One region of the Streptomyces sp. HUAS TT7 genome, then DNA from elsewhere that is predicted to be linked to it. Evidence: predicted binding sites of a transcription regulator. Region 1 holds the regulator's gene; the other holds the start of a gene.
The links. Region 1 encodes HspR, which represses chaperone genes until heat shock. Its sites were predicted from a motif close to TTGAGNNNNNNNNNCTCAA; they were not measured.

Region 1 (14,657 bases):
CATCGCCGAGTCGCCGCCGGCGCCCGCGCCGACCACGGTGTGCAGCTCGTCGATGAACGTGATGATCTGGCCGTCGCTCTCCTTGATCTCGGAGAGGACGGTCTTGAGGCGCTCCTCGAACTCGCCCCGGTACTTCGCACCCGCCACCATCGCGCCGAGGTCCAGCGAGACCAGCCGCTTGTTCTTCAGCGACTCCGGCACGTCCCCCTTCACGATGCGCTGGGCGAGCCCCTCGACGACGGCGGTCTTGCCGACGCCGGGCTCGCCGATCAGCACCGGGTTGTTCTTCGTACGCCGCGAAAGCACCTGGACGACCCGGCGGATCTCCTGGTCCCGGCCGATCACCGGGTCGAGCTTGCCCTCGCGGGCGGCCGCCGTGAAGTCCGTACCGAACTTCTCCAGCGCCTTGTACTGACCCTCCGGGTCGGGTGTGGTCACCCGGCGCCCTCCCCTGCTCGTCTCGAACGCGTCAAGGAGCTTCTTCGCGCTCGCCCCCTGCTGGGAGAGGATCTCACCGGCCTGTCCGCCCTTGGCGGCGAGGCCGATCAGCAGGTGCTCGGTGGACAGGTAGTCGTCGCCCAGCTCCTTGGCCCGCTGGGCCGCGTCCGCGATGACGGCAAGCAGCTCGCGGTTGGGCTGGGGCGGGGCGACGGTGGAGCCGGTCACGCTCGGGAGCGCGGCCAGGAGCCGCTCGGCGCCGGAGCGCACCGCGGCCTGGTCCGCCTCCACGGCGGCCAGCAGGTCGATGACGTTCTCGTTGTCCTGGCCCTCCAGGAGCGCGAGCAGCAGATGCGCGGGGGTCAGATCCGGGTGGCCCCCGGCGACGGCCCGGTTGCTCGCGGCGTTGATCGCGTCCCGGCTCTTGTTCGTCAGCTCGGCATCCACGTGCGTTCGCTCCTCCTCGTCGTACGCCTTGGCAATGGCTTCACCACCTATGACCCTTCCAACGTACACAAAGTTGAGTCCATTCCGCTCAAGGCATGAGGAAGGGAGGGTGAGGGGCTAGGTTGCTTGGCCATGGCCATGGACGTACGCAAGCCCGACGACGCCTATCTCAGCTTCTGGCGCGAGCGCCACATCTGCACCTTGACGACGCAGCGGCCGGACGGCTCGCCGCACGTGACGCCGGTGGGAGTGACGTACGACCCGGAAGGGGGGCTCGCCCGGATCATCTGCAACAAGAACAGCCGGAAGGTCGCCAACGTCCTGGCGGCGCTCGCGGTGGACCCGGCGGGCGCGCGGGTCGCGGTCTGTCAGCTGGAGGGCAGGCGCTGGGCGACGCTGGAGGGCCGCGCGGTCGTGCGCACGGAACCCGAGCCGATCGCGGACGCGGTGGAGCGCTACGCCGTGCGCTACCAGCGGACCCCGGCCCCGAACCCGGACCGGGTGCTGATCGAGATCAGGCTGACCAGGGCGATGGGCAACACCTGATCCGGTGGCCGTCCGTACCCGGACAGCACAGCGGCGCCACCGTGTTCAGGTCCACGATGGCGCCGCTGTGTGGGGGAAGCACCTGCGCGATGTACAACGACGGGGGATCGCGTCAGGCACTGCGGGGGGTGGCGGTGGATGAATCGGGTTGAGCCTCCGACTCGAAAAGCTGGTGGTCACGTTGGTCGAGATTCACGAAGACCATGCCGTACCGGACAACACAGCGAATGGGCTGCGGTGCCCCGCGCGGCCGGCGCAGGCACCGGTAGGCACGGACGTCCTCGTCGTCCTCACGGGCGATCAGGATCGGCTCACCGAGCAGAGTGACCATCAACGAATCGCCACGAAAAGGAACTGCTGTGGCGAGGTCGATGAAGTGCCACCCCGAGCGGTAGGCCGTGGCCATTTCGCGACGGAAGGTGCGGTCGTCGGGCGGGAAGCTCATGCGACAGCACCCTTAGGGGCGGACTCCCAGGTGACGTCCCCGCCTATCGCCGCGACCTTCGGTGCGATCTCCCAGGTGACGTCCTGTGCGGTCGTGGCTGAGGACTTCGCGGGGTGGGTCTCCCAAGTGACGTCCCCAGGCGCCGAGAGAGCGCAGAGAGCAGCCGCCACAACGGCTGTCGTGCTTAGTGCTCGAACCATCCTGCTCATGGCCGATCTCCACCTCTTTTGATCATTACCTCCCCCCGCGGATACGACGATGGCCCACTCCGGCCACTTGCACCAGCGCAGCCAGGCATCATGTTCCTGTAATTCAAAAGGATGAGGGGGGTGCAACTAGGTTGAAACAAGGGCACATAGGACACGATCACGGCCCAGTTGATCTGTGCGAGACAGGAACGGCTCTGTACGCCCTTGCCCTGCGTACAGGCGGGATTACCCGCTCAGAGGCCGACTCCGCCCCGTGTCTGGTCGACCTCACCCTGCTGCGCCCCGATCCCGACGACGCCCAGCTGCTGCGCCCGGTTCCGCCCACGGTGGTGCTCAACCTGCTGACCCAGCCGCTGGAACGCGAGATCCAGGAGCGCAGAAAGCAGTCGGTCGCCCTCGCCGACACCTTCGAGCCATTCATGTCGATCGCGACGCCCGCGACCACCGGCACGCACGCGATCACGGTCCTCGAAGGCCTGGAACTGATCAACGCGACCCTCGACCGCGTCATCAACGAGTGCACCGAGGAACTGCTCGTCATCCAGCCCGGCAGCGGCCGCAGGCCCGAGAGCTTCGAGGCGGGGCTGCGCCGCATAGAGCCGCTGCTCGCCCGCGGCGTCGAGATGCGCACCCTCTACCAGCACACCGCCCGCCACCACTCCGCCACCATCGGCTACGTGGAACGGATCGCTCCGTACGGACTGGAGGTGCGCACCCTGGAGGAGATCATCGACCGGCTCATCATCATGGACCGCAAGGTCGCCTTCATCCCCGCGCGCAGCGACCGCCAAGTCGCCCTGGAACTGCGGCACGAGGGGCTCGTGCAGTACCTGGTGGGCGTCTTCGACCAGTTCTGGCAGTACGCCACCCCCTGGGACGACGAGGTGCCCTACCACCTGGAGACGGCCGGCATCACCGGCGTCCAGCGCTCCATCGCCAAGCTTCTGGTGGAGGGCCACGTGGACGAGGCGATCGCCCGCCGCCTCGGCATGAACGTACGCACCTGCCGCGCGCACATCGCCAAGCTGGCGGCCGCGCTCGGCAGCGGAAGCCGGGCCCAACTCGGCTTCCTCATCGCACAGTCCGGCATCCTGGACCAAGACGCCTGAAGCCGTCACCGCGGGGCGACCGGGTGCGCGGGGCCGCCGAGGCCGGCCCGGGCAATACGGACGCCGAGCTGTGCGCGGCTGGAGGAGCCGAGCGCCTCGGCGAGGCGGCCGATGTGGTGGCGGCAGGTGCGCACACTGATGCCGAGCCGCTGCGCGACGACCGCGTCCTGGTGGCCCTCGGCGAGCAGCGCCGCGATGACCCGCTCGCGGTGCGTGATGCCGGCGATGCCGGTCGCGGCCGGTACGGGTTCGGCGAGCGGGACCGCCCGGTTCCACAGGCACTCGAAGACCGTTACCAGGTGGCCGACGAGGGCGGGCTGGCGCAGCTCCAGGGCGCTGGTGCGCTCGGGGTTCGCGGGCAGGAACGCCACCGTGCGGTCGAAGACCATCATCCGGTCGGTGACCTCGTCCAGGGTGCGCACCTCGGCGCCGTCGCCGAGCCGCTCCAGGTAGGCGGTCAGGGCCTGCCCGTAGCGGGCGACGTGCGTGTACAGGGTGCGCATCCGCGCGCCGCGGTCCACAAGCGCCGGGTCCCGCGTCGAGGCGTGCGCCAGGATGCTCGGGGAGCGGATCCCCTCGGGCTGCACGGTCAGCATCTCGGTGGTGCAGGCGGCCGAGGCCGCGGCGATGGCCGCGTCGATCTCGTCGAAGCCGTCGAGCACCCGCACGGCCGCGCAGGGCTCGGGGGCACACGGGCCGATCGACGCGTACCGCTCGAAGGCCTCGGCGATCCGGCCCGCGCGGTGCCGCGTGTCGGCCAGGCCGTCGTGGATGCCGCGCACAAGGAGAGCCACGGCAGCGGCGTCCACCTCGCCGCCCCCCGGCCCTGCATCCCCGTGAGTTGAGCTGTTCATTCTGAACACCACGATGCATCGGGAGCCGCCGGGCCACCACCATCATGTTGCTGCACTGCATCAACTGGAGGTGGAATAAAGCTCGACATGTCCACATGTTGCGTACGCCGTGGATTACCGAGGGTGCGCATCGAGGCCCAACTGGGCGATGCGGACGCCGAGTTGGGTGCGGCTGCTGCTGCCGAGCACGTCGGCGAGGCGGCTGATGTGGTGGCGGCAGGTGCGCACGCTGATGCCGAGCCGCTGGGCGATCACCGCGTCCTGGTGGCCCTCGGCGAGCAGCGCCGCGATGACCCGCTCCCGGTGCGTGACGCCCTCGATGTCGGTGGCCGCGGGCACGGCCTCGGTCAGCGGCACCGCGAGCCGCCACAGCCGCTCGAAGACGGTCGCGAGGTACTCGACGAGCGCCGGGTGGCGCAGCTCCAGGGCGCTGCTGTCGTCCGCGGCGGCCGGGATGATCGCCACCGTACGGTCGAACAGGAGGAGGCGGTCGGTGACTTCGTCGAGGGTGCGCACCTCGACCGCGCGGCCCTCCAGCTGGTGCAGGTAGTCGGTGAGACCGGTGCCGTAGCGGGCGACATGGGTGTACAGGGTGCGCATGCGCACCCCGCGCCCCACCATGTCCAGGGCCCGCGGCAGCGCCTGCGACAGGACGTGCTCGGGGCGGATGCCGCGGGGCTGGATGGTGAGCGCCTCGGTGGCGCAGCCGGCGATCGCGTCGTCGATGGCCGCGTTGATGCGGGGGATGCCGTCCAGGACGCGGATGGCCTCGGTGCCGGCCGGCGCGGGCGCGTCCAGGGCGGCGAAGCGCTCGAATGCCGCCGCCACCACGCCCGTCCGGGCCTGGCTCGCCGCGATGTCCTCGTGGATGCCGCGCAGCAGCCGTGCCATCACCGCCTGCGGGGAGGTCGGCAGGAGCCATTCGGGGGCGCACGGGTCGGGGTGCAGGAGGCCGAGGTCGATCAGGCAGGTGGCGTCGCCCGCGGCCTCGCGCGCGAGGCGTCCGGCGCGCAGCGCGTCCGCGTACGCCCGTTCCCCGGCCGCGCACAGCCGGTCCGCGCCATGCGGATGCGCCACCTGCTCAGACATGCTCTCCCCCGCCTCCCTGCGACCGAGCCCGATGACCTTATCCCCATCGGGCCCCGCGTTCATGGTGATCGCCGGGTGATCGCCGAACGCGAAAGGCCCGCCGCCCCCGAAGGGGACAGCGGGCCTTGTCGGACGCGTGGAGGAGTCGGCCCGACCTCGGGCTACTCCGACGACCTCTTCGGGCGCCAGACGACCAGCGCGCTGGCCTGCTGGACGTCCTGGTACGGGACCAGGTCCCGCCGGTAGGAGGCGTGCACCTGGGCCTCGCGCTGCTGCATGGCGACGGCCGCGCCCTCGACCGCGGAGGACAGCTCGGCGACCCGGGCCTGGAGGGCGGCGACCTGGTTCTCCAGCTCGATGATGCGCTTGATGCCCGCCAGGTTGATGCCCTCGTCCTGCGACAACTGCTGCACCGTACGGAGCAGTTCGATGTCGCGGGCCGAGTAGCGCCGGCCGCGCCCGGCCGTGCGGTCGGGCGAGACCAGGCCGAGGCGGTCGTACTGCCGCAGGGTCTGCGGGTGGAGGCCCGAGAGCTGGGCCGCCACCGAGATGACGTACACCGGCGTCTCTTCGTTCAACTCGTAAGCCCTAGAAGCAAATTGGGGCTGTCGACGCTGGCGGGGGTCCATCTCATGCTCCCTTCGCGGCCTGGAACAGTTCTGCCCGCGGATCGGTGCCCGCAGTCGCCTCGCGGTAGGTCTCCAGGGCCTCGCGGGCCTTGTCGTCCAGTTCCTTCGGCACGGTCACCTCGACCGTGACAAGCAGGTCGCCCCGGGTGCCGTCCTTGCGGACCGCGCCCTTGCCGCGGGCCCGCATCGTACGGCCGTTGGGGGTGCCCGCGGGCAGTTTCAGGGTCACCGGCGGGCCGCTGAGGGTGGGCACCTTGACCTCGGCGCCGAGGGCGGCCTCCGTGAAGGTGACCGGCACCGTGACGGTGAGGTTGTCGTCCTTGCGGCCGAACACCGGGTGCGCGTCGACGTGGACCACGACGTACAGGTCGCCCGCCGGACCGCCCCGCTCGCCCGGCGCGCCCTTGCCGCGCAGCCGGATCCGCTGGCTGTTGCTGACGCCCGCCGGGATGCGGACCTGCATGGTGCGCGAGGAACGCGCCCGGCCGCTGCCCTTGCAGACGTCGCACGGGTTCTCGGCGATGAGGCCGCGGCCCTTGCAGTCCACGCACGGGTCGGTCAGCGAGAAGCCGCCGCCCGAGCCGCGCGAGACCTGGCCGGTGCCGACACAGGTCGGGCACACGCGGGGCGTGCCGTTCTTGTCGCCGGTGCCCGAGCAGGCCTTGCAGGGGGACTGGCTGGACAGCCGGATCGGGACGGTGGCCCCGTCGACCGCCTCGGTGAAGCTGAGCGTCACCTCGGACTCCAGGTCCTGCCCGCGGCGCGGCTGGGTGCGCGTGCCGGTGCCCGCGCCGCCCCGGTTGAACAGGCCGCCGAACACGTCGCCGAGCCCGCCGCCGAAGCCGCCGGCCCCTGCGCCGCCGCCCGGCTGCTGCCCGCCGAACAGGTCGCCCAGGTCAAAGTTGAAGCTGCCGCCGCCCGCGCCCGGACCGGCCCGGAAGCCGCCGTTGCCGAACAGGGCGCGCGCCTCGTCGTACTCCTTGCGCTTCTTGGGGTCGCCGAGGATGTCGTTGGCCTCGGAGATCTCCTTGAAGCGCTCCTCCGCCTTGGCGTCGCCCTTGTTGGCGTCGGGGTGGTTCTCGCGCGCGAGCTTGCGGTACGCCTTCTTGATCTCTGCGTCGGTGGCGTCCTTGGGGACGCCGAGAACCTTGTAGTAGTCCTTCTCGACGAAGTCCTTCGTGTTCATCGACGTCCCTCCTCCCGGACGATCACTTCTTCAATGACCGCTGCGTCAGCCCTTGTCGGGGCCACCGCTCTCCTCGTCGCTCGACTTTTCTTCCTTGGCGGCCGCGCCCGGCTGGGGCTCGGCCACCGCGACCCGCGCGGGGCGGATCGTACGCTCGCCGAACCGGTAGCCCGGCTGCAGGATCGCCACGCAGGTCGTCTCGGTGACGTCCGGCGCGTAGCTGTGCATCAGGGCCTCGTGGACCGTCGGGTCGAAGGGCTCGCCCTCCTTGCCGAACTGCTGCAGGCCCATCTTCGCGGCGACCGTCTCAAGAGACTCGGCCACCGACTTGAAGCCGCCCTGCAGCTCGCCGTGTTCACGGGCCCGGCCGATGTCGTCGAGCACGGGCAGCAGCTCGGTCAGGAGGCCTGCGACGGCGATCTCCTTGACCGTGACGCGGTCCCGCTCCACGCGACGGCGGTAGTTCTGGTACTCGGCCTGCAGCCGCTGGAGGTCCGTGGTGCGCTCGGTGAGCGCCGTCTGGGCCTGGTCCAGCTGAGCCTGCAGAGCGATCTCCTTGGCCGCGTCCCCGGCCGGGGCCGCCTTCCCCTCCTCGGAGGAGTCGGCGGCCTTCGGCTCGGCGTCTTCCTGAGCGCCGGAGGGGACGTCGGGCTTCTCCTCGAAGCCCGGGGTCTCCTCAGACATCAGGCGGCGCCGCCCTTCGCGTCACGCGGCTTCTCGTCGTCGACGATCTCGGCGTCGACCACGTCGTCTTCCTTCGACATGTTCGGGGCTTCGGCACCCGGAGCGGCGCCGGCCGCACCCTGCGCGGCCTGGGCGTCGGCGTACATGGCCTGGCCCAGCTTCTGCGAGACGGCGGCGACCTTCTCCGTGGCGGTGCGGATCTCCGCCGAGTCCTCGCCCTTGAGCTTCTCCTTCAGCTCGGCGACGGCGGCCTCGACCTCGGTCTTGACCTCGCCCGGGACCTTGTCCTCGTTGTCCTTGAGGAACTTCTCGGTCTGGTAGACGAGCTGCTCGCCCTGGTTGCGGCTCTCGGCGGCCTCGCGGCGGCGGTGGTCCTCCTCCGCGTACTGCTCGGCCTCCTCACGCATGCGGTTGACCTCGTCCTTCGGCAGCGAGGAGCCGCCGGTGACGGTCATCTTCTGCTCCTTGCCCGTGCCGAGGTCCTTCGCGGTCACGTGCATGATGCCGTTGGCGTCGATGTCGAAGGCGACCTCGATCTGCGGGACACCGCGCGGGGCCGGCGGCAGACCGGTCAGCTCGAACATTCCGAGCTTCTTGTTGTACGCCGCGATCTCGCGCTCGCCCTGGTAGACCTGGATCTGCACGGACGGCTGGTTGTCCTCGGCCGTCGTGAAGATCTCGGACCGCTTGGTCGGGATCGTGGTGTTGCGCTCGATGAGCTTGGTCATGATCCCTCCCTTGGTCTCGATGCCGAGGGACAACGGGGTGACGTCGAGGAGCAGGACGTCCTTGACCTCGCCCTTGAGGACACCGGCCTGGAGGGCAGCGCCGATGGCGACGACCTCGTCCGGGTTGACGCCCTTGTTGGCCTCGTTGCCGCCGGTCAGCTCCTTGACGAGCTCGGCGACGGCCGGCATGCGGGTGGAACCGCCGACGAGAACGACGTGGTCGATCTCGGAGAGCTGGATGCCCGCGTCCTTGATGACGTTGTGGAACGGCGTCTTGCAGCGCTCCAGGAGGTCGCTGGTCAGCTGCTGGAACTGGGCGCGCGTGAGCTTCTCGTCCAGGTGCAGCGGGCCCTCGGCGGACGCCGTGATGTAGGGCAGGTTGATCGAGGTCTCGGTGGACGAGGACAGCTCGATCTTGGCCTTCTCGGCGGCCTCGCGGAGGCGCTGGAGGGCCATCTTGTCCTTGGACAGGTCCACGCCGTGACCGGACTGGAACTGCTTGACCAGGTAGTCGACGACGCGCTGGTCCCAGTCGTCACCACCGAGGTGGTTGTCACCGTTGGTGGCCTTCACCTCGACGACGCCGTCGCCGATCTCCAGGAGGGACACGTCGAAGGTGCCGCCACCGAGGTCGAAGACGAGGATGGTCTGGTCGTCCTTGTCGAGACCGTAGGCCAGGGCGGCGGCCGTCGGCTCGTTGACGATGCGCAGGACGTTGAGGCCCGCGATCTCGCCGGCCTCCTTGGTCGCCTGGCGCTCGGAGTCGTTGAAGTACGCCGGCACGGTGATGACCGCGTCGGTGACCTTCTCGCCGAGGTAGGCCTCCGCGTCGCGCTTCAGCTTCTGCAGGATGAAGGCGCTCATCTGCTGCGGGTTGAAGCTCTTGCCGTCGAGCTCGATCTTCCAGTCGGTGCCCATGTGGCGCTTGACCGAGCGGATGGTCCTGTCGACGTTGGTGACCGCCTGGCGCTTGGCGACCTCGCCGACCAGCACCTCGCCGTTCTTCGCGAAGGCGACGACGGACGGCGTGGTCCTGGCGCCCTCTGCGTTGGTGATGACGGTGGGCTCGCCGCCTTCAAGAACGCTGACGACGGAGTTAGTCGTGCCCAGGTCGATGCCGACCGCACGTGCCATTTCGATTCCTCCTGCTGACTACTTGAGTGGAACTGGCTCAAGAATGCACCATCCGTCCCGCCCGGTCAACAGAGCTGAGTCTAGGGCACTCAACTTTTATGTTGCGCTTAGGTGCGCCCGGCCTGTCCACGGCCGGCTGAAATCCCGCTACTCCGCCCGCGCCGCAGGCACCGGCACCCGCCCCGACGGGTCGAGGGCCCCCTCCCTCAGCAGAACCAGGTCGCACCGCAGCATCCGGCCGTCGCTCGGGTCGGTGAGGCCCGGCGCGAGGGACATCAGGGTCAGGCCCAGCCGCTCCCGGGCCAGCGCGAGCAGGTCGTCGAAGAGCCGGCCGCCCGCGAAGAGCGGCACCAGCGGCGCCCCCATCCGCACGCCGCAGATCTCGTCCCCGAACTCCCCGACGCCGCCCAGGACTTGAGCCTCGTACCCCTGCACGTCCAGATGGAGGAAGACCCGCTCGCCGGGGGCGACGAGCTGCTCCCAGAGCCCGTCCAGGCGCCGGGTCTCCACGATGGCCTTGCCCGTGTGCACGGTGCGGGGGTGGCGGGGCAGCATCGGGAGCAGGGAGCTGGCGGGGCCGAAGTCGCCGGAGACGTTGAGGGTGGCCTGGCCGGTGCGGTCGCCGAGCGCGTACGGCAGCACGCTCCAGGTGTGGTCGGAGGCCGCGCGGTGGCGCAGTTCGGCGCGGGGTTCGCGCAGCGGCTCGAAGGAGACGATGCGGCCGCGGTAGCCGGCCTCGCGCAGCATCGCGCCGAAGTCGCCGCGGTACGCGCCGACATCGAGGACCAGGTCGATCTCGTACCGGGCGAGCAGGCGGACCAGTTCGCGGTCGCCGGGGTGGTGGCGGCCCACGTCGATGCCGAACCAGCGCATCGCGGCGTGTGCGGGGCGCCGGAGTGCCCGGAACGGGTTCATCCTCGGCCTCCCGCGAGGTCGACGGGAGCGCCGGCGCTCTCGTTGGGGGTGCGGGCGTGCGGGGCGCGGCGGCGAGCGGCGTCCCCGTACACCGGCACCCGCAGGAGCAGCACGACCGCGACGGGCACGACGAGACCCAGCGGCAGCGCCGCGACCGGGTCGATGCGCCCGTCGTGGATCTGGAGGCCGACCAGCGTGGCGGCAAGGGCCGCGACACCGAGGACAACGGCCGCGCCCTGCGTGCTGAGCCCCATCTTCCGCAGCCGGTGGGCGATGTGGTCGCCGCCCCCGCGCAGTATCGGGCGGCCCGCGCGGCGCCGCGAGACCAGCACGAGCAGGGTGTCGCTGAGAACGACGAGGGTCAGCGCGAAGAGCTCGGCACAGGTCTGCGCGCCGGGCTCCCGGGTGTGCACGGCGACCGCCGAGGAGGCGAGCAGGAACCCGGTGAACAGAGAGCCGCAGTCGCCGAGATGGATGCGGGCCGGGTACCAGTTGTGCAGCAGGAACCCGGTCAGCGCGGCGGCCAGCACGCTCAGGAGCAGCCCGTGCCCGGGGCGCCCCTCGGCGATCGCGCACACCGCGAGGCCGAGCGCGGTCACGGCGGCGACCGCGCCCATCGCGCCGTCGGAGCTGTCCAGGAGCTGGAAGGCGTGGGTGACGAAGACGATCCACAGCACCGCGAGCGCCCCCGCGCCCGGCGAGAGCCCGGCCAGCGTGACGACGGCGGTCGCCGCGGCCGCCTCCACCACGAGCCGGACCCGTGCGCCCAGCGGCCACAGGTCACCGACCAGGCCGATCAGCGCGACCGCGCCGGACGCGGCGAGCAGCGGCGCGACCCCCTCGCCGAGCTCGGCGATGTCGAGCACCGGCCCCGCGCAGGCCACCCCGAGGGTGGTGAGACAGACGGCGATGCCGCCCAGGTGCGGGGTGACGTCGCCGCCCTTGCGGCCGAACTTCAGCATCACGGCGCGGATCAGGGCGGCGAGCAGAGCGGTCACCACGACGGCCGACGTCGCGGCCGCGAGCCCGTGCAGCATGTCGGCCGCCCCCTCAGCCGAGGTGCTGCCCGGCCGGCGACGCGGCGGGCTCTCGGAGGCCGGGCGGGACGACGGGGGCTTCGGCGCGGGCCCGGGCGATCGCCGCGTCCAGGATGTCGTCGAGGGAGCGGGCCGGCCGCCACCCGGTCAGCTCGCGCAGCGGCGCCGTGTCGAAGGGCCGGACGTGCTTCGCGTACGCCTCGTGCGGGACGCGGTCGACGACGTACGGGTAGTGGCGGACGGCGGACGTGCCGCCGCCGCGGGCCAGGGTGCGTTCGGCCAGGGCCATCACGGTGATCTCCTCGCTGCCTGCGATGTCGAAGTCGGCGCCCGCCGCGCCGGGACGGTCGAGCAGGGCGAGCAGCGCGTCGACGGCGTCGGCGACGTCGAGGAAGCGGCACCCGCGGGTGCCGTCGCCGTGCACCACCAGGGGATCGCCCGCGACCACCCGGCGCACGAGCCGGGTCAGCAGGGTCGCGTGGCCGGGCGACTGGCGCGGCCCGACGGTGTCGCCGTGGCGTACGACGGTGGCGCCGGAGGCCGCCTCGCCGCGGCCGTCCGCCGCCGCGATCACGAGCCGTCTGCCGTGCCGCAGGGCGGCCGCGCCGATGGCACCGGTCACGGGCGCGAGGTGGACCACGGTGTCGCAGCAGGCGGTGAGTTCGTCGGCCAGGCGCTCGTCCAGGACCGAGCCGCGCACGAAGCGCAGCCGCGGATCGGACCAGGCGGCGGCGAGGTTGGCGCGGGCGCCGGTGGACAGGTCGTCGAGCACGAGCACGGTGTGGCCCTGGCCTAGCAGCGCATCGGCGAGGTGCGAGCCGATGAATCCGGCACCACCGGTGACGAGGTACGTGGCGGGAGCTGGCATGGGGACGCCCATTCGGTTCGGCCGACGTTGCGGACAACAAGTTAGTTTGTTATGTCCGCATATGTGGTGAATAACACGATGGATATCCGGCACCGACCAAGGGCACGCTGAGCGACACAGATCACCGCTTGCGCGGCTACAGTGCGGCGGTAGAAGTGGGTACGCTCAGGTGGACTGGATAAGTTACTGCTTAGTAATGCGTCCGGGCCCGTCCCCGTAACCCACCTCGCAGGCCCGAGGAGCCCCCTCATGCAACTCGCCGCGATCATCGTGTCGCTGGTCCTAATCGCGGTCGGCGTAGCGCTGTTCGGCCGTGCCCTCGTGCAGATCTACCGCTTCGTGCGGCTCGGCCAGGCCGTGCCGGCCGGTACCCGCACGGCCGACCCCTACCGGCGTGCGGTCACCGTGGTGAAGGAGTTCCTCGGCCACACCCGCATGAACAAGTGGGGCATCGTCGGCGTCGCGCACTGGTTCGTGGCCGTGGGCTTCTTCTCGCTGCTCCTGACGATCGTCAACGCCATCGGCCAGCTCTTCAAGGCCGACTGGATCCTGCCGGTCATCGGCGACTGGGCGCCGTACAACGTGTTCGTCGAGTTCCTCGGCACGATGACCGCGCTCGGCATCCTGACGCTCATCGTCATCCGGCAGCTGAACCGGCCGGGCCGGCCGGACCGCAAGTCCCGGTTCGCGGGCTCCAACACGGGCCAGGCGTACTTCGTCGAGGCCGTCATCCTCATCGTCGGCATCTGCATCTTCACGCTGCACGCGCTGGAGGGCGCCCAGCACCACGTCGACGGCTACGAGGCCTCGTTCTTCGTCTCGTACCCGGTCGTCGCCTGGTTCCGCGGCATGGACCTGTCCACGCTGCAGAACCTCACGTACTTCTTCGCGGGTCTGAAGATCGCGACGTCGTTCATCTGGATGATCACGGTCGCGCTCAAGACCGACATGGGCGTCGCCTGGCACCGCTTCCTGGCCTTCCCCAACATCTTCTTCAAGCGCGAGTCGGACGGCGGCGTCGCCCTCGGCGCGCTCCAGCCGATGGCCTCCGGCGGCAAGCTCGTCGACTTCGAGGACCCGGGCGAGGACGACGTCTACGGCGTCTCGCAGATCGAGCACTTCTCCTGGAAGGGCATCCTCGACTTCTCCACCTGCACCGAGTGCGGGCGCTGCCAGTCGCAGTGCCCCGCCTGGAACACGGGCAAGCCGCTCTCCCCCAAGCTCCTGATCATGTCCCTGCGCGACCACGCGCACGCCAAGGCCCCGTACCTCCTGGCCGGTGGCGGCAAGGACATGGAGGGCAACGAGAAGGCGACCGAGGAGCAGCTCAAGGACGTCCCGGCGGCCGCCCTCGCGGAGGCCGAGCGCCCGCTGATCGGCACCGTCGAGGCTGCATCTGACAGCGGCTTCGCCGCGGGCGGCGTCATCGACCCGGACGTCCTGTGGTCCTGCACCACCTGCGGCGCCTGTGTCGAGCAGTGCCCGGTCGACATCGAGCACATCGACCACATCGTCGACATGCGCCGCTACCAGGTGATGATCGAGTCCGCGTTCCCGTCCGAGGCGGGCACGATGCTCAAGAACCTGGAGAAGAAGGGCAACCCCTGGGGGCTCGCCAAGAAGCAGCGCGTCGAGTGGACCAAGGAGGTCGACTTCGAGGTCCCGATCGTCGGCAAGGACATCGAGGACCTCACCGAGGTCGACTACCTGTACTGGGTCGGCTGCGCGGGCGCCCTCGAAGACCGGGCGAAGAAGACCACCAAGGCCTTCGCGGAGCTGCTGCACATGGCGGGCGTCAAGTTCGCGATCATGGGCGGCGACGAGAAGTGCACCGGTGACTCGGCCCGCCGCCTCGGCAACGAGCCGCTGTTCCAGCAGCTCGGCCAGGAGAACGTGGCCATGCTGAACATGGCGTACGGGGAAGACGATGAGGACCCGGCGACCAAGAAGCCGAAGTCCGCGAAGAAGATCGTCGCGACCTGCCCGCACTGCTTCAACACGATCGCGAACGAGTACCCGCAGCTGGGCGGCGAGTTCGAGGTCATCCACCACACGCAGCTGCTCCAGCACCTCATCGACGAGGGCAAGCTGGTCCCGGTCACCCCGGTCGACGGTCTGATCACCTACCACGACCCGTGCTACTTGGGCCGTCACAACAAGGTCTACACGCCCCCGCGCGAGATCATGTCGGCCGTCCCGGGCCTGCGCCAGCAGGAGATGCACCGCCACAAGGAGCGCGGCTTCTGCTGCGGCGCCGGTGGTGCGCGCATGTGGATGGAGGAGCGGATCGGCAAGCGCATCAACAACGAGCGCGTGGACGAGGCCCTGTCCCTCAACCC
Region 2 (14,657 bases), 1.7 Mb from region 1:
GTGTAGTCCCCGTGCGAGATGGCGCGGGCGACGGTGTTCATCTCGTCCAGCGGGGCGGTGAGCCCGTGGGCGACGAACTGGGTGATCAGCAGGGTCGCTATCACCGAGAAGACGGTGATGAAGCGGAGCTCGGTGCGGGTCTGCAGGGCCACCATGAGCAGCCCGGTCGTGATGAAGACGGAGACCACGACCAGCGTGCCGAGCTTGGTCTTGATCGATATGGAGACCGACCGGAGCCCCGCCACGACCTGGCCGCGCAGGACGCGCCTGGCCCTGGCCCACCCGCCGCGCCTGGCGGGTTCGTCCCAGCCGGGCCGCTCGCCGCTGCCGCGCAGCTGCCGGGCCCGGTCTCCGGCCCGGCTCATGGCGCCGGGGTCTCCAGCGCGTAGCCGACGCCGTGGACCGTACGGATGCGCTCGGCCCCGATCTTCCGGCGCAGCGCCTTGATGTGGCTGTCCACGGTGCGGGTGCCGGAGGCGTCGGCCCAGTCCCACACCTCGGCGAGCAGCTGCTCGCGGGACAGCACGGCGCGCGGCGTGTTCGCCAGGCAGCTCAGCAGGTCGAACTCGGTCGGCGTCAGGTGGACGTCCTCGCCGCGGACCCGTACCCGGCGCTGCGCGTGGTCGATCTCCAGCTCGCCGAGGCGCAGTATGCCCGTGCGCGGCGTGGTGGCGGCCAGCGCGGCCCGCTCCACCCGGCGCAGCAGGACGTGCACCCGGGCCGCCAGCTCGCGCATCGAGAACGGCTTGGTCATGTAGTCGTCCGCGCCGACGCCGAGTCCGACGAGCATGTCCGTCTCGTCGTCCCGGGCCGTCAGCATGAGGACCGGCACGGGCCGCCGGGCCTGGACCCGGCGGCAGACCTCCAGGCCGTCGAAGCCCGGCAGCATGATGTCGAGGACCATCAGGTCCGGCTGCCAGGCCTCGGCCGTGTCGACGGCGGCGGGGCCGTCGACAGCCGTTTGCACCTGGAAGCCCTCGGCCCGCAGACGGGCCGCGATGGCGTCGACGATCGTCGTGTCGTCCTCGACGACCAGCACCCTGCGCTGGGCGCCGGGGGTCGCCGCGACGCCGTTGTGGCCGGTGTGTGTCTGCTCCATCGGTTGCCCCGCCCTGACTGTGCTCGCCCGGGGATCCGTGGGGTGATCCCCTGTGTCGGTCAGAGACTAGAGGCACTTTCCGTGTCTCGGCTACGCAGGGCGAACGCCGAGATGGACCACGTCAGGGACGCCCCGGGCAACTCGGATCTCTTCGGTATGTACCCCAGTGAATCCGGCATTACGGAGAGCCTGTTCGAAGGCGGCGGACGGCTGCGCGGACCACACGGCGAGCACCCCGCCGGGGTTCAACCGCCGTGCGCAGTGGGCGAGTCCGGCCGGTGAGTACAGTCCGCCGTTGCCCTCGGTGACGGTCCAGTCGGGCCCGTTGTCGATGTCGAGGCAGAGCGCGTCGAAGGTCTCCTGCGCCGTACGTACGTAATCGACCAGATCGGCAGGGATGATCCGGGTACGGGAATCGGACAGAGCCGGGCCGGAAATGGCGCCAAGTGGACCTGATCGGTGCCAGTCGATGATGGCCTGTTCCCTCTCCACCACGGCGATTTGGCCCCAGCGGGGGTCCTGCGCCGCATGTGCGAGCGAGAAGCCGACGCCGAGTCCGCCGATGAGAACGGAGGGCCGGGTGGCGGCTGGCAAAAGTGTGTCGTACGCCGCATCGATGAGGAGGCGTTCCGAGCGGCCGTCCGAAGTGTCCATGAGGAAGCACCCGTTGGCGATGATCTCGAAATGCGCCCCGCGCTGCCGCAGCACGACTTCCCCGTGGGGTCCCTGGCGCCGGTCGAGGGTGGCGATGTCGTCCATGCCGCAGAGGATGCCGGGTCCGGTGGCGCGGCGCACGCGAGTTGCGGACCGTTCGCCCCCGACGCTCAGGAACCGTCAAAGGTTGTCCCGTGTGGCGCACGCCATAGACGGGGCAGGAGTCGTTCACGGAAGGTGAGCCGTTGTAGAGAGGTATCAGCGAGTACGAACCACGGAACACGGCCGAAGAACGCGGGCGTGGCTTGATTCGGGGCGCGCACCTGCCGCGCTCCGGGGAAGGGGCCTCACCCGGTGCACCCGCTCGAAACCCGCCGCCCCGCGACGGCGGAAGGCCCCCTGCCGACGGCCCTTGAGGCGATACCCGCGCAACTGGAGGCGATACCGGCCCCGCGCCCGAAGCCGGAGCCCGCGACCGCGGTGACCGCACCGGCCCCCGTTGTCCCGGGCGTACGAGGCCTGCCGGCCCGGGCCGGCCGACTGCTTCCCTCCCCGACCTCCACACCGTTCGCCTTCGGCTACGCGTTGCTGCTCCTGGTGACTTCGATGTACACGGAGTACGGCGATCCGGACACGGTGGACACCCTGCTCCAGGCGTCGAGCACGGACGTGGCCCACCTGTCGACGACACCGGTCCTGGCGATCTTCGGGAGCGCCCTGTGGATAGCGGGAGGCATCGCCTCCCCGTACGCGGTGGTCTTCATCTTCGTGCTGGCCGCGCTGGAACGCCGGATCGGCGGCTGGCGCACGGCGGGCGTCTTCCTGCTCGGCCATGTCGTGGCGACTCTGGCCACGGAGGTCCCGGTGGCCCTCTCGGTCCTGGCCGGCCACCTCCCCGAGAGCTCCCTGCACCGCCTGGACTACGGCATCAGCTTCGGCCTGATGGCCACGGTGGGCGCCCTGACGGGCCTGCTCGCCCCCCTGTTCCGCTGGACGACCCTGGCGGTGGTGGGCGTGCTGCTGGTGGACGACCTGGTGGACATGGTGGAACCGCTGGCGGCCTGGGGCCACCCGGTGGCCCTCCTGGTGGGGGTGGCCTGCTGGCCGGCGGTACGGCGGGTACGGAACGCGGGGACGGCGGGCTGAGGGGCCTCAGCCTCGCCGGTCGGTCCGGAGTTTTTTTGGGTGCCGCGCCCTCATCACCGCGCCCTCATCACCGTCCCGTCGGCCTGTCCGTCGGCCTGAAATACAGACTCGCCATCGGCGAGCGCGTCTCCCAGCCCAGAGCCGAGTACAAGGCCTGGCCCTCCGGGGTGCCGACCAGGATTCCCTCGGTCGCGCCCGACTCGTACGCCGTGTTCTGCAGGGTGCGCATCACCAGGCTGCCCAGGCCTCGGCGCTGGTGGGTGGGGGCGGTTTCGATCTGGTCGGCCACCGCTGTCGGGCCCGTCGGGGCGATCTGGCCGCGGGCCGCGAAGTGGCCCTCTGCGGTGCGGACCAGGACGCGGGTCACGCCGCCCCGGGTCCAGGTCGTGAGGGTGTAGCCGGCCGGGACTTCGGGGCGCTCCGCGGTCAGCGGGATCGTCATCAGGTAGCCGGGCTGATCGAACTGCCAGCCCTCGGCGAGCCACGGCCGCACGGTGTCGTCGTCGGCGAACAGCTTCAGCCACGTTCCGGGCGCGCTCGTGGTGGCCGCCAGCTCGCGGACATCCGCCTCGGCGGGTGTCGGGAGCACATGGCGCGACACGTGGTCGGCCTGTCCGGCGTCGATCGTCCAGCCCCATGGCCGGTCGATGGGATCGGAGGTCCCTCGCGACACGATCCAGCCGTCGATCCAGGCCCGCACCAGCGTGCCGATCGTGGCTCGATCCGGTGCCGTTGTCGCCGTCAACGTCATTGCTGCCCCCTGGGTATGTAATAGGTGCACTGCCTATAGGAACCTTACTGGCTCGGTTCGTCCTTGTCCCGTCCGCGTGGGCGCCGTTGCTTGGTGCTGGCGTCGCCGAGGGTTTCCGGGCCTGGTCACAGGGCCCGCTCCACGTGATCGCTCAGAGCGAACACGCCCCGGGGAACATTCCTCGACTCAGCTGCATTGAGTCGGCATAGCTCAACTTGACTGCCGAAGGGGAGATCATGGCTACCGAGTCCACGGCGTACACACCGACCGACCTGCCCGTGCTGCCGCTCGACGACGAGGTCGTGCTGCCCGGCATGGTGGTTCCGCTGGACCTGTCCGATGCCGAGGTGCGGGCCGCCGTCGAGGCCGCGCAGGCCGCCGCGCGGTCCGGCCAGGGAAAGCCGCAGGTGCTGCTCGTGCCGCGGATCGACGGAACGTATGCCGGGACCGGTGTGCTCGGGACCGTCGAACAGGTCGGCCGGCTCTCCGACGGTGACCCGGGCGCCCTCATCCGGGGCCGCCACCGCGTGCGGATCGGGGCCGGCACCACCGGGCCCGGGGCCGCCCTGTGGGTGGAGGGCACCCGGGTCGGGGAGACCCTGCCCGAGCCGCTGCCCGGCCAGGTGACCGAGCTGGTCAAGGAGTACAAGGCGCTCGCCACCGACTGGCTGAAGAAGCGCGGGGCCTGGCAGGTCGTCGACCGCGTCCAGCAGATCGAGGGCGTCTCCGCGCTCGCCGACAACTCCGGGTACTCGCCGTTCCTCACGACCGCCCAGAAGGTCGAGCTCCTGGAGACCAGCGACCCGGTCGCCCGCCTCAAGCTCGCCACCGAGCAGCTCCGCGAGCACCTCGCCGAGCAGGACGTCGCCGAGTCCATCGCCAAGGACGTACAGGAAGGCGTGGACAAGCAGCAGCGCGAGTTCCTGCTGCGCCGCCAGCTCGACGCCGTACGCAAGGAGCTGCGCGAGCTCAACGGCGACGGCGGCGAGGAGGACGAGAGCGACGACTACCGCGCCCGTGTCGAGGCCGCCGACCTGCCCGAGAAGGTCCGCGAGGCCGCCCTCAAGGAGGTCGACAAGCTGGAGCGTTCCAGCGACCAGTCGCCCGAGGGCTCCTGGATCCGCACCTGGCTCGACACCGTCCTCGAACTGCCCTGGAACGAGACCACCGAGGACGTCTACGACATCCGCGGCGCCCGCGCGATCCTCGACGCCGAGCACGCCGGCCTCAAGGACGTGAAGGAGCGCATCACCGAATACCTGGCCGTGCGCAAGCGGCGCGCCGACCGGGGCCTGGGAGTGGTCGGCGGGCGGCGCGGGGGCGCGGTTCTGGCGCTCGTCGGCCCTCCCGGTGTCGGCAAGACCTCGCTCGGCGAGTCCGTGGCTCACGCGATGGGCCGCAAGTTCGTCCGCGTCGCACTCGGCGGCGTACGCGACGAGGCCGAGATCCGCGGCCACCGGCGTACGTACGTCGGCGCCCTGCCCGGCCGGATCGTACGGGCCATCAAGGAGGCCGGGTCCATGAACCCGGTCGTGCTGCTCGACGAGATCGACAAGGTGGGCTCCGACTTCCGGGGCGACCCGGCGGCGGCCCTGCTCGAAGTCCTCGACCCGGCGCAGAACCACACGTTCCGCGACCACTACCTGGAGGTCGAGCTCGACCTGAGCGACGTGGTGTTCCTCGCCACCGCCAACGTCCTCGAAGCCATCCCGGAGGCGCTGCTCGACCGCATGGAACTGGTCAGGCTGGACGGCTACACCGAGGACGAGAAGGTCGTCATCGCCCGGGACCACCTGCTGCCGCGTCAGCTGGAGCGGGCCGGTCTGGAGCCGGGCGAGGTCGTCCTCGAAGACGCCTCGCTGCGCAAGCTCGCGGGGGAGTACACCCGGGAGGCGGGCGTACGGAACCTGGAGCGCTCGATCGCCCGGCTGCTCCGCAAGGTGGCCGCCCAGCACGAACTGGACCAGCAGGAGCTCCCGTTCACCGTAACCCCGGACGGGCTGCGGAGCCTGATCGGGCGCCCGCACCACGTGCCCGAGTCCGCACAGGACCCGGCCGAGCGGCGCACCGCGGTGCCCGGCGTGGCCACCGGCCTCGCCGTCACCGGGGCCGGCGGCGACGTCCTGTTCGTCGAGGCCTCCCTCGCCGACCCGGAGACGGGCGCGGCGGGCCTGACCCTCACCGGTCAGCTCGGCGACGTGATGAAGGAGTCCGCGCAGATCGCGCTGAGCTTCCTGCGCTCGCACGGGGCCGAACTGGAGCTTCCGGTGGGGGACTTGAAGGACCGGGGCGTGCACGTCCACTTCCCGGCCGGCGCGGTCCCCAAGGACGGCCCGAGCGCCGGCATCACCCTGGTCACCGCGCTGTCCTCGCTGCTTTCGGGGCGGCAGGTCCGCACCGACGTGGCGATGACCGGTGAGGTGTCGCTGACCGGGCGGGTGCTGCCGATCGGCGGCCTCAAGCAGAAGCTGCTCGCCGCGCACCGGGCCGGGATCACGACCGTGGTGATCCCCAAGCGGAACGAGGCGGACCTGGACGACGTCCCGGCCGAGGTCCTGGAGAAGCTGGAGGTCCACCCGGTGACGGACGTCCGCCAGGTCCTGGAGATCGCCCTCGCCCCGGCGGAGGTGGCCGTCGCCGCAGCCGCCTGAGTGACGGCTACGCCGTGGTGGCCCGCTCGTACACCGAGCGGGCCTTCGCGTCGAACAGGGCCGCCGTCGACTCGTTGTCCGTGTCGCCGCCGCTCAGCACGCCGATGATCCTGCCCAGTCGGTCCGGGCCCCGGTAGCCGGTCAGCCAGGGGCTGCCGCTCGTGCCGACCCAGAAGCCGCCGCACTCCATGCGGATCATCGCGGGCTCGTCGCGGTCCCGGTGGACGTCGGTGGTGCACATGACCGGCCGGTTGTCGGGGTTGTGGTTCTCCTCCGGGTACCCGACGACGGTGACCCGCTGGTCGGGGCCCGCGCCCCACTCGGGCGTCGAGGCGCCGACCACGCTCTGCACGCTGCGGCCCTGCGCGTCCGGTGCGACCGTGAGGAAGGCGTAGTCCACCGCGTCGCTCTGCTCCGCGGTCCACTCGTCGTCGACCTGGACCGCCCGCACCTTCCACTTCCCGTACGGATACGTCCCCTTGGCCGCCCCCGAGAAGCCGGGCGCGAACTCCAGGGAGTCGAGCGGCTCGCCGGCCGTGCAGTGCGCGGCGGTGGCGATGACGTTGCCGCGCGGGCTGTCCACCACGCTGGCCGTGCAGTAATGGCCGTCGCCGTTGACCAGCACGCCGACCGACGCCACCTTCGCGGCCGGGACGGCGCTGGTCTGGGTGGCGGGCTGCGCGGCCTGCGGGGCGGCGCTCGGGGAACTCTCCGCCTGTGGTTCCGAGGCCGCGGGCCCGCCGCACCCCGCACCGCCGGCCGCGACGACCGCCGCCAGGGCCACTGTCCGGAACACCACTCCCAACCTGCGCATGCCCCCCATCTTTACTCATGCCGCGCGCGAGATGGGGTCAGGTGTGCGAGTCGTGCTCCGTACGGGCACACGGAAGGGCCCCCGGCTACGCAGCGCCGGGGGCCCCGCTCATGCGACGCGGAGCGGGTCAGCCGTTGGCGAGCGCCTGCAGCCGGTCGTACGCCCCGTTGAACTTGGAGTGGTCGCCGACCGTCGGTCCGGACGACGTGTACTGCCACATCGTGTAGTAGCCCCAGCCGGCCGGCAGGGTGCCCGGGTCGGAGTTGTAGCGGGCGATCCAGAGCGGGTTGGTGGAGCCGAAGGCGGCGGAGTTGCCGGTGCACTCGCTCCACCAGCTGGCAGCGGTGTAGATCACCGCGTCGCGCCCGGTACGGGCCTTGTACTGGTTGACGAAGTCGTGGATCCAGCCGACCATCCCGGCCTCCGACTTGCCGTAGCAGGCGTCGCCGTACGGGTTCCATTCGATGTCGAGCGCGCCCGGCAGCGTCCTGCCGTCCCGGGACCAGCCGCCGCCGTGGTCCACGAAGTAGTTGGCCTGGGCCGCGCCGCCCGTCGTGTCCGGGGTCGCGAAGTGGTAGGCGCCGCGGACCATGCCGACGTTGTAGGAGCCGTTGTACTGCTGGGCGAAGTAGGGGTTGGTGTAGTAGGTGCCCTCGGTGGCCTTGACGTAGGCCCACTTCACGCCGCTGCTCCACAGGGTGGACCAGGCGACGTTGCCGTTGTGGCTGCTGGTGTCCACACCCTCGGTCTGCACCGTCTGCACGTCACGGGTGTCACCGGGCAGACCGCCCACCCCGTCGTGCTTCGCGACGCCCATGCCCAGGGTCGCGGAGCCGCGGGCCGGGGTGTCGGCGGCGCCCGACGTTCCGGTGGAGCCGAGGACGAGGGCGAGGGAGGAGAGGAGGATCCCGGCCGCGGCAATGGGTCCGCGGCGGGCCGTTCCGGATCTGTGCACGGGCATTGCGTGCCTCCGAAAGGCTCGGTGGGGCTTGGGACTTGACGGCCTGGGTCGACATGCCGACGTATCGCTGTGGACATGTCAGAGTCGACGCTACGCACGTAGACCGCTGGCGCGAAAGAGGCTTCAGGTTATGCCGATGGTTCAGACCTTTGATGGTGGCGACACGCTGCGGGAACGGTGTGGCCTGGAAGAAACTTTCATCCGGCGTTGGCCCCGGCGTCACGGCCGCTCCCGGCCGGGACGGGCCCCTCGGCGTGCCGGGCGCACAGCATGCTGGGAAATACTGTGCCCTCACGACACACCTACGGCATGGGAGCCGATGTGCACGGTCCGGACCAGGAGTTCCTCGCGCTCGAACGCGAGCTGGCCGTCTTTCTGCGACGGGCCAGGGCCTCGTCCGGTGAGATGGCCCGCGAGGTCCACCCCGATCTCGAACCGGCGGCATACGGACTGCTGGTGCGCCTGGACGAGGCGGGCCCGCAGCGGGCCACCGAACTCGCCGGGTTCTTCGGCGTGGGCAAGGCGACGATGAGCCGCCAGCTGCACGCCCTGGAGGACCTGGGCCTGGTGGCCCGGGAGCCCGACCCGGCGGACGGCCGTGCCTCCCTGGTCCGCATCACGGCAGAGGGCACGACCCGGTTCGGCCGGGTGCGCGACGCCCGCCGCGAGAGCTACGTCCGCAAGCTGGCGGGCTGGGACCGAGCGGAAATCTCGGAACTGGCGAGGTTGCTGCACCAGCTGAACGCGGCGGCGGAGGGGTAGGGGGCCCTTCGGCACCCGGCGTCGCGAACAGGCGGCTACAGCTCCACCGCCACCACCGTCGCATCGTCATGGCGCTTGCTCCCTCGCAGGAACACCCGCTCCACGTCCCCCGTTTCCAGCTCCCGCACCCGCTCGACCAACCCCTCCGGCCCCGCCTTCCGGACCAGTGCGACGCAGTCCCCCCACGAGCCCTCGCCGAACTTCTCGACCCACCGGGTCGCCCCGTCCGTCAGGGCGAGGACGGAGCGCAGGGGGGCGAGCGGCTCGCGGCCGGTCACGGCGCGGGCGGCAACCGTCGGATCCGCCGCCGCAGTGAAGAAGCCGCCCTCCTTGTTGCGGACGAGGGAGTCGGCCACCGCGTCGCTGACCAGGGAGGAGCGCGGCACCCGGTCGAGCCGGTCGTCCAGGACCGCCCGCACCGTGCCGTCGGACGATTCGAGAAGCAGTGCCGAGTCCGACAGGACGAGGTACTCCAGCTCCGCCGAGTCCCAACGCGCCAGGACCACCGTCGCCTGAGGCGTACGCGGGTGAGAAAGGTCACACGTGTCGCGGTGGGCGTCGGCGGTGCGCCGAATGGATTCGGCCAGGATCTCGTCCAGCGTCATATCCCGTCGTGAAGCCGACAGTTCGGTCAGGGCGCCGCCGAGCCGCGCGGTGAACCAGGGCACGTCGTGCACGCAGTCGCCGTTGCCGGGCAGCGGCGTGACGCCGTCGAGGACGACGAGCAGGCCGCCCAGGCCCGAAGCGGGCATGGCGGTCGCCGCCCAGTCCTCGTTGGGGCGGGCGGGATCTCCGGGAACGGTGGCCAGGTGGATGCGCATACCCGCCAGTCTGCACGACGCCTTCACGCCACCTTCATGCCCTCCACAGGGCCACCGGACGGCCTGTCAATTGGCCTGTACCAGTGGGCGAATCGCACGAACCCGGGAGGAATGCTCCGCTCCGCCGAGCTGTGGGCGGGCATCCTGCCAAAGGCCGCGCGGAAGTTCCAACCGGGGCCCGCCACGAGCGGGGCCGGGCATTCCGCGGGAGTTGATGGTCAACTCCGAAGTGATGTTCACTCGTTCAGGTGGCCGAGCAGTGACTACTCGTCATGACCAGTCGTCACCTTGGCTTCCTTGGTGGACTGACTGGCAACACGAGTGAAGATTGAGAGCACCGGTGCAGAACAAGCGGCCTCGGGGCAACGACGGCACACGCGCAGCACGCACCGTACGGGTGCGGAGCCGCCTGGTCGTCTCCGTCGCCGTCGTCTCCCTCGTCGTGCTCGGAGCCGGTGCGCCCACCCTGTTCGCGGCCTCCGCGGACCTTAACGACTCCCAGCACCTGGTCACCCTCGCGCAGCTCGACCAGCAGACGGTCAGCCTCGCCCACGCGCTGGGCGACGAGCGGGACGGCGTCACGCAGTACGTCGCGGCCGGCCGGCCCAGTGGCAAGGACGCGGCGCTCAAGGAGCCCGCCGCCCGCGTCGACCGCCAGATCGACGAGCTCCGCGCCACCGCCCCCGCGGGCCTCGCGCGCGACCTCGCCACCGTGCCCGCCCTGCGCCGCACCGCGCTCACCGGCAAGGGCACGGCCCTGGAGGCGCAGAAGGCGTACTCGGACGTGATCGCCACGCTGCTCGCCGTCGCCGACGAGCTCGCCGACCGCACGCCGCCGCGCGCCGCCGAGGCCGTGCGGGCGCCGGGCGCGCTCGGGCGGGCCGTCGAGCAGGCCTCGGCCACCCGGGGGCTGCTGCTCGGCGCGCTCTCGGTGCCGCCCGGCCAGGCCTCCAAGGTGCTCGACCCGGTCACCGGCAGGTACGTACAGAAGGACGACGGCGACGCGGGCCGGGCGCGGGACGCGCTCAGCGCGGCCGCCCAGCAGGCGCACGTGCGCGAGCAGTCCGCGCTCGCCGACTTCGACCAGGCGGCGGGCGCCGACGCCCGCGACAAGGTCGCCACCACCGTCACCGGACCCGAGGTGGAGGCTGCCGACGGCTTCCTCACCCGCCTCACCGACCAGCCCCAGCTGAGCACCGCCGAGCGCAAGACCGACCCGGACGCGGTGAACGCCGCGCTGTCCGCCCGGATCGACCGGATGCGCGGCGCCGAGGCCGCCCTCGCCACCTCGCAGGTCAAACGGTTCGAGCAGCTGCGGGACGACGACGTCACCGCCCTGGAGATCCGCGTCGGCCTGATCGGCGCGCTGCTGCTGCTCGCCATCGGCGTCACCTCCGCCACCGCCCGCAGCCTGACCCGCCCGCTGTCCGTGCTGAGCCGCGGCTCCGCCCGCCTGGCCGAGGCGCCCGAGGCCGCGGAGCCGGTGCGCTTCACCGGCCGCAACGACGAGTTCGCCCAGGTCGTACGGAACCTCAACGAGCTGCACGACAAGTTCGCCGAGCAGTCCACGCGGGCCGGCGGGCTCGACGAGGACCTCGCCAAGCAGCGCGGTCGGCTCGCCCGGCTCGCCGCCGAGAAGGACGAACTCCGCGCCCAGGTACGGGAGTTGACCGAGCGCCTTGAGCGGGCCGAGGGCACCGTCAAGCACGCCTTCGTCAATCTGGGGCTGCGCAGCCTCGGTCTGATCGAGCGGCAGCTCGCCGTGATCGAGAGCCTGGAGGAGCGCGAGCAGGACCCGGACCAGCTCGCCGTCCTCTTCAAGCTCGACCACCTGGCCACCGTCATCCGCCGCCACGGCGAGAACCTCCTGGTCCTGGCCGGTACCGAGCACCACCACAACCACCCGGGCCCGGTCCCGCTCGTCGACGTCATGCGGGCCGCGGTCAGCGAGATCGAGCGGTACGAGCGCGTCGTCATCCAGGCCCTGCCGCCGCACGCCCAGGTCGCCGGATTCGCTGCCGACGACCTGAGCCACCTGGTCGCCGAGCTCCTGGAGAACGCCACCTCCTTCTCCCCGCCGGACGTCCAAGTGCAGCTCTCCGGCTGGCAGCTGGAGGGCGGCGAGATCATGCTCTCGGTCCAGGACGAGGGCATCGGCGTCCCCGCGGAGCGGCGCGCCGAGCTCAACCGGCGGCTCGACGACCCCGCGTCGTACGAACCCGGCGAGCCCGGCACCGAGGCGGGCGGGCTCGGCCTGCACGTCTCGGCGCTGCTCGCGCACCGGCACGGCGTGCGCATCGAGCTGCGGGAGCAGAAGCGGGGCGGCGTCGCGGCGGTCGTGGTGCTGCCCGAGGCGATCCTGCCGACCACCCCGCCGGCGGCCGCGCCGCACACGGTGCAGGGCGGCGCCCCGCGCTTCACGCTGCCCGGCGCGCTGGCCGAGGCCAACTCCAATGTGCTGCCGGAGCGTACGGAGCGCTCGGGCGAGGTGGCCAGGCCCGCCACGCCGGAGCCGGTCGAGCCCACAGAGACCGCCGAGCCCACAGAGCCCACAGAGCCCGCCGAGCCCGACGACGTCCCGCTCGACCAGCCGACCTTCGAGATGCGGCTCCCCGAGCCCCGGCCCGCCGAGGCCGAGCCCGAGGCCGAGGACGATCCGGAGCCGGGGCCCGAGCCGGAGCCCGCGCAGAAGGTCACCGACAAGGGCCTCCCCAAGCGCACCCCCAAGGTCGTGCAGGCCGGATCCGCCAAGACCCGGGAACGCAAGGGCGGCACCGACGCCGCCGAGGCGCTGCGGCGCAGGCTCGGCGGCTTCCAGCAGGGCGCGAACGAAGGCCGCCGCGACGTGGCGGCGGAGCTCGAAGAGACCGAACAGCAGGCAGACACGGACACGGGGGAGACAGTCGAGGAGGTACGCAGATGAGTGCGACCGGCACCGGGGCCGGCAGGCCCGGCAGCGGCGGGTCCGGAACCGGCACGATCGGCACGAGCACCGAGGCCCGCAATCTGCAGTGGCTGCTCGGCAATCTGGTCGAGGAGGTGCCAGGGCTCATCTCCGTCGCGGTCGTCTCCTCGGACGGGCTGCTGCTGCTCTCCTCCGACCCGGAGCAGCGCCAGGTCACCGTCGTCCGGCAGGGCCCGCGCGGCTCCAGCGCCGACCTCGCCACCATCGTCTCCGGCATCGGCAGCCTCACCGTCGGCGCCGCCCGCCTCATGGACGGCGGCAACGTCAAGCAGACGATGGTCGCCATGGAGGAGGGCAGCGTCTTCGTCATGGCCATCAGCGACGGCTCGCTGCTCGGCGTGCACGCTACCCCGGACTGCGACATGAGCGTGGTGGCGTACCACATGGCGCTCTTCGTGGGCCGTGCCGGACACGTCCTGACCCCCGAAGTCCGCAGCGAGCTGCGCCAGTCGATGGAGGCCGCCCAGTGATCCCGCCAGCCCCGAAGCTGCCGATACGCGGCGCCGACAGGAAACCCGCCCGGGTGCGCCCGTACTCGCTCACCGGCGGCCGCACCCGGTTCGGCCACGTCCTGCTCGTCGAGACGTTCGTCGCGGCGATCGAGGCGCCCCCGGAGCGCAAGGAGCTCGGCGGCGGCACGCACCGGGTCATGCCGGAGATGCTGGCCATCGTCGAGATCTGCCGCGCGATGCGTACGGTCGCCGAGATCTCCGCGCTCCTGAAGATGCCGCTCGGCGTGGTCCGGGTGCTGCTCAGCGACCTGGCCGACCAGGGAAGGATCCGTGTGTACGGGACCGGGCACGGCCCGGGTCAGCCGAACCGCGCACTGCTCGAAAGGGTGCTCAGTGGACTCCGCCGCCTCTGAACTCCTCGCCCCGGACGAGGAGTTGATGCCCTGGCAGCAGGACCGCAGCCGGGCCCCCATCGCGACGAAGGTCGTGGTCGCCGGCGGCTTCGGCGTGGGCAAGACCACCTTCGTATCGGCGGTCTCCGAGATCACACCGCTCCAGACCGAGGCGGTGATGACGCAGGCCAGCGAGGCCACGGACGACCTGTCGGCGACCCCGGACAAGGTGACCACCACCGTCGCCATGGACTTCGGCCGCGTCACCCTGGACGACGACCTCGTCCTGTACGTGTTCGGCACGCCCGGGCAGCAGCGGTTCTGGTTCATGTGGGACGACATCGTGCGCGGCGCGATCGGCGCGGTCGTGCTCGCCGACACCCGGCGCCTGTCGGACTGCTTCACCGCGCTCGACTACTTCGAGAGCTGCGGGCTCCCGTACATCGTGGCCGTGAACCACTTCGAGGGCACCGAGTCCTTCGAGGCCGAGGACGTGCGCGAGGCGCTCACCGTGCCGCCGCACATCCCGGTCGTGATCATGGACGCGCGCAGCAGGGTCTCGGTGATCGAGACCCTGCTCGGCCTGGTGTCCCACGCGCTGGAAGCCTGCCCCGAATAGACCCCGCCCCCCACGGCTCGCTACGCACTCAACGGAGAACGGTCCCGCATGCGGAGAATACTCATAGTCGGAGCCGGCCAGTCCGGTCTTCAGCTGGCCCTCGGACTGCAGGCGCAGGGGTACGAGGTCACCCTGATGTCGAACCGTACGGCGGACGAGATCCGGTCCGGCCGGGTCATGTCCACGCAGTGCATGTTCCGCACCGCGCTCCAGCACGAGCGCGACCTCGCGCTGAACTTCTGGGAGTCCCAGGCCCCGCGCATCGAGGGCATCGGCGTCTCGGTCGCGGCCCCGGATTCCACCCGCGCCATCGACTGGCTGGGCAGGCTGGACGGCTATGCGCAGTCCGTGGACCAGCGGGTCAAGATGGCCGGCTGGATGGAGACCTTCGCGCAGCGCGGCGGCCAGCTGGTCATCCACGGCGCCGCCGTCTCCGACCTGGACTTCTTCGCGCGCACCTACGACCTGGTCCTGGTCTCCGCGGGCAAGGGCGAGCTCGTCTCGATGTTCGGCCGTGACGCGTCGCGCTCCCCGTACGCCGAGCCGCAGCGCGCGCTCGCGGTCTCCTAC

Region 2: the regulator HspR is predicted to act here: its motif matches at 3,846-3,864, upstream of lon (endopeptidase La).

Annotation. Positions count from the first base shown of each region.
Region 1 is NZ_CP196175.1:4,611,051-4,625,707, reverse strand. Features, by position in the region: gene clpB (ATP-dependent chaperone ClpB) at 1-885, opposite strand, end outside; gene ACSHXC_RS20890 (pyridoxamine 5'-phosphate oxidase family protein) at 1,018-1,431, shown strand; gene ACSHXC_RS20885 ((2Fe-2S)-binding protein) at 1,544-1,876, opposite strand; gene ACSHXC_RS20880 (helix-turn-helix transcriptional regulator) at 2,217-3,194, shown strand; gene ACSHXC_RS20875 (helix-turn-helix transcriptional regulator) at 3,200-3,988, opposite strand; gene ACSHXC_RS20870 (LuxR C-terminal-related transcriptional regulator) at 4,163-5,137, opposite strand; gene ACSHXC_RS20865 (heat shock protein transcriptional repressor HspR) at 5,299-5,766, opposite strand; gene dnaJ (molecular chaperone DnaJ) at 5,768-6,952, opposite strand; gene grpE (nucleotide exchange factor GrpE) at 6,998-7,636, opposite strand; gene dnaK (molecular chaperone DnaK) at 7,636-9,498, opposite strand; gene ACSHXC_RS20845 (FkbM family methyltransferase) at 9,646-10,413, opposite strand; gene ACSHXC_RS20840 (MraY family glycosyltransferase) at 10,410-11,450, opposite strand; gene ACSHXC_RS20835 (NAD-dependent epimerase/dehydratase family protein) at 11,464-12,318, opposite strand; gene ACSHXC_RS20830 ((Fe-S)-binding protein) at 12,568-14,657, shown strand, end outside.
Region 2 is NZ_CP196175.1:2,905,498-2,920,154, reverse strand. Features, by position in the region: gene ACSHXC_RS12885 (HAMP domain-containing sensor histidine kinase) at 1-365, opposite strand, end outside; gene ACSHXC_RS12880 (response regulator transcription factor) at 362-1,099, opposite strand; gene ACSHXC_RS12875 (spermidine synthase) at 1,190-1,858, opposite strand; gene ACSHXC_RS12870 (rhomboid-like protein) at 2,108-2,899, shown strand; gene ACSHXC_RS12865 (GNAT family N-acetyltransferase) at 2,967-3,650, opposite strand; gene lon (endopeptidase La) at 3,887-6,301, shown strand; gene ACSHXC_RS12855 (trypsin-like serine peptidase) at 6,309-7,115, opposite strand; gene ACSHXC_RS12850 (lysozyme) at 7,243-8,076, opposite strand; gene ACSHXC_RS12845 (MarR family winged helix-turn-helix transcriptional regulator) at 8,386-8,838, shown strand; gene ACSHXC_RS12840 (hypothetical protein) at 8,874-9,659, opposite strand; gene ACSHXC_RS12835 (nitrate- and nitrite sensing domain-containing protein) at 10,000-12,582, shown strand; gene ACSHXC_RS12830 (roadblock/LC7 domain-containing protein) at 12,579-13,094, shown strand; gene ACSHXC_RS12825 (DUF742 domain-containing protein) at 13,091-13,489, shown strand; gene ACSHXC_RS12820 (GTP-binding protein) at 13,470-14,087, shown strand; gene ACSHXC_RS12815 (styrene monooxygenase/indole monooxygenase family protein) at 14,136-14,657, shown strand, end outside.